DNA from 2 places in the Paenibacillus sp. EKM10P genome. Region 1 is predicted to be linked to the other one. Evidence: riboswitches for the same ligand, from Rfam matches in the RefSeq annotation. Region 1 holds a riboswitch; the other holds the start of a gene.

Region 1 (3,115 bases):
CCAATACATGCTCCGCTTCTTTACCTGTAATATTCAAATTGCGAGTATCCAACAGCATCAGGTGATTATCCGTACCACCGGATACAATGTTGATTCCCTCTGCCAGCAGTGTTTCAGCCAGCACCTGTGCGTTGCGAACTACGTTTTGCGCATAGGTTTTGAATGATGGCTGGAGCGCTTCACCCAAAGCAACTGCTTTGGACGCGATCACGTGCATCAGTGGTCCTCCTTGAGTACCAGGGAAGATAGCTTTATCAATCGCTTGCGCCCACGCTTTGCGAGTCAGAATTAGGCCCCCACGCGGACCACGCAGCGTTTTGTGTGTCGTTGTTGTCACAAATTGGGCATGAGGAACTGGACTAGGGTGAATCCCTGCTGCCACGAGACCTGCGATATGTGCCATATCCACCATGAATAAAGCACCTACATCATTAGCAATGGAAGCAAAGGCTTCAAAATCGATAGTACGCGGATATGCACTTGCACCAGCTACGATCAGACGAGGGCGGTGCTTGAAGGCTGCTTTGCGCACTTCATCGTAGTCGATGCGGAAGTTGTCTTCACGTACACCGTAAGCAGCAAAGTTATACAACAAACCAGAGGCATTAACCGGGCTTCCGTGTGTTAAGTGGCCGCCATGCGCCAGATTCATACCCAGTACAGTATCTCCAGGTTGAAGAGCTGCCAGATATACCGCCATGTTAGCCTGCGCTCCAGAGTGAGGCTGCACGTTCGCATGCTCGGCGCCAAATAGTTCTTTCGCACGGTCACGTGCAATATCTTCGACGATATCTACATGCTCACAGCCACCATAGTAGCGTTTGTTCGGATAACCTTCAGCATATTTATTGGTAAGCACGGAGCCCATGGCTTCCATTACTGCTTCACTGACGATATTCTCAGATGCGATCAGCTCGATATTGTGGCGTTGCCGTTTCAGTTCAAGCCCCATTGCTTCCATCACTGCCGGGTCACTTTTACGCAGATGTTCCATCATGATTGATTACTCCCTCTCCATGGTCAAATTGTTGGGTATACAAGCAAATGCCTGCTCCTCTGTTGGGTACCTCTTCATCAATGCAAAAAAGATCAGTACAAACATGCCGACATGCCAAATGCTAATCGCAGTTTCCACCGGCTTCTTGTTCCAGACTGTACACTGCCCGTTGTCCGCCAATAAGTGGAGGACGAGTGAACGCAGCCGTCACACGTGCTTCACCAATCCAGCGAAGGCTTGGGCGAAACGGAACGGCAATCGGGCGCAAATGCATGCCAATCAGCGTTTCGCCGATGTCTATCCCGGCATGAGCCTGCACATTCGCCGCCAGACACGCATCGTCCATAGAGCGATAGGCAACGGTAGCCATAGAGCCCCCTGCTGTACGAACAGGAACAGCCGCAACCTCCATCAGGCCTAATCGCTCCAGTAGAGAACGTTCAACGACCAGTGCTCGGTTCAAGTGCTCACAGCATTGAAACGCCACATCAAAGCCATACTCTCTGCGAACGGATTCTACTCCAGACAACACTTGCTGAGCCACATCCAGCGCTCCTGCTGTGCCGATCCGACTTCCAGCCACTTCACTCGTGCTTGCGCCAATAACCAGCAGGCGACCAGCTTTAAGACTGGCCACTTCTGCAATTTCCCGCACGACAGAAGCGGTCTGTGCTTCGAGTGAAATCTCATGATCCAATTGTTCTACCATTGGAACCTCCTTTGGTTGAACAGCCTCTCAGAGACTAGGCATGGTCCCATGCCCCAAGTTCAACACACTCTCTCCTGATCACAATCTGACTATATTATAGCCGATGTTTCAGATTTCGAGCAGAAAAAATGGAAGAACAAGAAGGCAACAGAAGATCTGCTGTAGCTCGTATACGAAAAAAGAGCAGTCCACACCTATGTGGAATTGCTCTTTTGCCCAGGCGACCGGCCGTATATCCGATGCTCCATCGTGGTTAATCCCACTTTTGTCGCCAGTTACATCGGATTCTCATTTTTCCACCTTATCTTAACGGATTAACTGTCGAAAATCAACAGATTCCGTACAAAATAGAGGAATGGTACCGACTTTATTCGGAAGATCCCTTTAGCTTGTCCAGCAACTTATGCAAAGCTACACGGATTTCCGCAGCTGTGACATCGTAGTCCTCCCGCGAACCGCCAAACGGATCTGAGATATCGAAGCCCGGAATCCGTTGATGTAATTCAATCATTCGCTCACGTTCCTGCGCTGATAGCTCTTGTCCAAGTGAAGCCATCAACTGCTGTGAAGCATACAAGCCGTCTAATTCCTGTACGTCCTTCAGCACTGCGTCCCGGTCCTCCACATACTCCTTCAGCGTAAATACTTTGCCCGCCGTTTGTGGAAACCGTTGAATGACATGCTGTTTATGTCCTTGCGTCAAGGTTAAGATCAGATGTGCCCACTCGGCAAGTCCGTCGCTTAAAGGGGTTGAAGTGATCTGATCGGATATATCGTGATCACGTAGAACCGCCTCTGCATGCCGGGATATCGACGCCCCGTCCATCGCAGCTACTCCAGCGGAACGCACTTCTAGTTCCAGTCCATGCTCAGCAGCCAACTTACGCAGCATCCCCTCAGCCATTGGACTGCGACAGGTGTTCCCTGTGCATACAAATAAGATATTCTTCAACGTCTTCACCCCCCGTATGTTGAAAAAATATATAAACAGAGGATTACTCAAATCCTGTATTTATTTTACACTGTCTACGTTAAAATCAAAACATAAACATAAAGCCGAATGCCAGCAAAACGGCACCGCCCACCGCTTCTCCATAATCCCCCAGATTGCGGCTGACCTTGCGCCCCAGTAACAGCCCCAGCATCGCCATCGCTCCCCCGCAAAAACCAAAGGCCAGAACAGTCAGCACCAGGTCACTCTGGAACATCCCCAGGGACACTCCCACAGAAAATGAGTCAATGCTCACCCCAAGTGCAAATAGCAAAAGACCCAAAGGCGACCGATGATCCAATACGTGTACGCCGTCTCCCTTGAAGGAATTGTACACCATATGCCCGCCCAAAAGGATGAGTAATCCCCCTGCGAAATAGGTCGTCACATGGCCTAATAAAGAACTCATATAATGGCC
Region 2 (3,115 bases), on a different contig from region 1:
TACCCCTTATTTTATCATACCAATTTCCGTACAACGTTATTTTCGTTCCGTGCCTACAACAGGCGTAGGGATGGGCTTTGAAGTGCCAACACGTTTGCTAAGCAGCGGCTTTACTTGTTTAAAGGTCAGAAAGGTCTTGGTACTTTCATCCCATAGTCGGAACTTCAAAGATTCCAGACTGCTACTCACCGTAATCGTGGTCGCCTTTTGCAGCAACGGTGTCGCTTCATGCGCTTTCTCCAAATTGTAATTTGGTACTTTCGGGCTCAAGTGGTGAACATGATGAAAACCAATATTACCTGTAATCCATTGCAATACTTTAGGAAGCTTGTAGTAAGAACTGCCCTCGACGGCCGCATTAATATAACTCCACTCTTCATCATGCTCAAAATACGAATCCTCAAACTGGTGTTGCACATAGAACAGCCAGATTCCCAACATACCAGAGACAAAAAAGATAGGCGTCTGTACCAGAAGGAATGCCTGCCAACCAATAGCCCAGCACAACAGTGCATACAATGCAACAATGGATATATTCGTCACATAAGTGTTTATCTTTTCCTTACGTTTGGCTGTCTTGACATTAAACCGATAGGAAATCAAAAAAGTATAGATTGGACCTAGGCCGAACATAACCCAAGGATTTCGATATATACGATAGGCCAGCCGTGTCCATGTGGAAGCTGCTGTGTACTCTTCTACTGTGAGCACCCACATATCACCTGTGCCTCTTTTATCCAGATTACTGCTGGTTGCATGGTGGATCGCGTGACTATTTTTCCATTGGTGATAAGGGCAGAGCGTAATAATACCTGTAATCGTTCCCACAAAATCGTTCAGCTTGCGACTTTTGAAAAAAGATTGATGACCACAATCATGAAAAATAATAAACGTCCGTACCACAAACCCTGCCGCAATAATGGTAATGGGAAGCGTCAGCCAGTAAGAAACCGCTAGGCTAAGATAAGCGGCATACCACAATAGGATCAGCGGTCCCAAGGTATTGAACAGTTGCAGAACGCTGGATTTCGTGTTTATTTTCTCGTAGGGAGCCATATTTTTTTTCAATTGAGCTAACGGGAGTTGTGTCATACCCATTATGATCCTCCTTTAAAATGCAGCCCATACCTTAATCCTGTCAGGCGTACATGTTGATCTAAGCTCAGTATAAGGAGACCGCTGTGTCTGCTGTAGTCATAAACGTCAGTTCGGGTATATGACATTTGTCATATAGACAACTAACCAAACCTGTTTGGCAAATGTTCACGGGTTTCTTTTCTGCTGTTATTTTGTTAAAATATAAGATATATAACGCTGTATGTGACTGGCGAAGTCAGTGGAATGAACCACGAGGGAGCATACAATCAAGCGTACCGTTCGCCTGGGAGAAGTATTTGCAGAGGATTCGTCTGTCTTGACGACCTTGTGCAAATACTTTTTTTCGTTTTCGAAGACCATGACACCCTGTTGATTCCATTATGCGATAAATTCAGAGGAGGCTCGGACTATGGCTATTATCATGAAATCCAAAGAAGCAGCTGAGCAAGTGTATGCAACGATCCGTTCCCAAGTAGAGCAAATGAAACAGCAAGGACACCGTCCCCATCTGGCAACCCTGTTGATAGAGGGTGATCCGGCATCTGCATACTATGCACGGACCAAGCAAAAAATAGCAGAGAAGCTGGGCATCTCATTTCATCTCCATACTTTTAATCGTCATGTAAGCGAAGCCGAACTTCTGCACGTGATCGGTACCCTAAATGATGCATCCCATGTACATGGCATTATGCTGGAACTCCCGCTTCCTCAACATCTTTCTGCCTCCGTTATTAAACAGTCCATCGCCCCCTACAAGGATATTGATGGAATTACACCTGATAACAAACTGGCTACCGTTACGGGTGACGCAGGACTATACCCCGCTACACCTCAAGCCTGTATTGAACTGCTCAAGCATTACGGCCACTCCTTGGCAGGCAAAAATGTCACGCTCGTGGGCATCGGGCAAACAGTGGGACTTCCCCTTTTCCACATGCTGCAAAGAGAAAATGCCACCGTCACCGCCTGCCATGCAGGTACGCGTGATATTGCAGAGCATCTGAGCCATGCAGACATTGCCTTCGTCGCAGTCGGATGCCCTAATGTGATTACGCAGGATATGGTTCATCCAGGTCTGATTCTCGTGGATGCAGGAATTAATGAGACGCTGGAGGGTAAAATTGTGGGGGACGCTGCTCAGGACGTTGTAGAAAAGGTACATGCCATTTCTCCCGTTCCCGGCGGTGTAGGCACCTTAACGACCGCAATTTTGTACAAAAACTTGCTCAAAGCGATACATCTGCAACATTACTCCAGAGAGGTGGTTTATTCATGAGTGAACTGTCGTGGAACCAGTCCATCGGACATTTTCTGAAAGAAGCTGCAAGTGCAGCACCTACCCCTGGTGGAGGAAGTGTATCCGCGCTGGCTGCGGCACTAGGCGCAGCGATGACCTCCATGACCGCCAACCTTTCTCAAGGAGAAAAATACACGCAATTCCGTGAACAAATGGTGCAAGTCATTAGCAGTATGGAAAGATTGTCTACGCATTGTGAGGAACTGATGGCCGCAGACATCCAATCCTTTGAACAATACATGACCGCGCTGCGTTTGCCCAAAGAAACAGACGAAGAAAAGCGCTATCGTACCCATTCCTTACAAACAGCCGTGATTGCTGCCATTGAGGTACCTATGCGCCTGCTGGAAGTATGCCGGGACGGACTATCACAAGCCTACAATATTGTGGAAATATCCAATAAAAATGTGATCTCTGATCTGGGCATCGGTGCGATTTTGTTTGAAGCAGCCGCTCAATCCGCCCTGCTCACCATTGATATTAACCTTGCCTCGCTAGAAGACTTGGATGTCAAACAATCCTACGAAGCCAAAACAGCCACACTCCTCCGTGAAATCGGACAAATTAAAGAGCAAACCTTGTTGACCGTACGCAGTCGAATCGCAAGTAGTTAGCTCATACTGCGCTCTAGCTGTGCTAACCCATATATTCTACCTACTTGCTAACAGAAATAACCTCCAAATCCATCTTTATTTGTTGGATTTGGAGGTTATTTTATTT

Evidence for each region. Region 1 has a riboswitch for ZMP and ZTP ahead of HFE01_RS10180 (TIGR01440 family protein). Riboswitches for the same ligand answer to the same signal wherever they lie in the genome.
Region 2: it holds a riboswitch for ZMP and ZTP, as region 1 does, so the genes downstream of both, HFE01_RS22150 (bifunctional 5,10-methylenetetrahydrofolate dehydrogenase/5,10-methenyltetrahydrofolate cyclohydrolase) here and HFE01_RS10180 (TIGR01440 family protein) in region 1, are expected to answer to the same signal.

The regions. Positions count from the first base shown of each region.
Region 1 is NZ_JAALET010000003.1:181,272-184,386, forward strand. It holds gene HFE01_RS10175 (serine hydroxymethyltransferase) at 1-997, opposite strand, end outside; gene HFE01_RS10180 (TIGR01440 family protein) at 1,119-1,706, opposite strand; ZMP/ZTP riboswitch at 1,914-1,995, opposite strand; gene HFE01_RS10185 (low molecular weight protein arginine phosphatase) at 2,074-2,658, opposite strand; gene HFE01_RS10190 (manganese efflux pump MntP) at 2,744-3,115, opposite strand, start outside.
Region 2 is NZ_JAALET010000013.1:28,199-31,313, reverse strand. It holds gene desA (Delta(5) desaturase DesA) at 37-1,098, opposite strand; ZMP/ZTP riboswitch at 1,311-1,394, shown strand; gene HFE01_RS22150 (bifunctional 5,10-methylenetetrahydrofolate dehydrogenase/5,10-methenyltetrahydrofolate cyclohydrolase) at 1,508-2,374, shown strand; gene HFE01_RS22145 (cyclodeaminase/cyclohydrolase family protein) at 2,371-3,009, shown strand.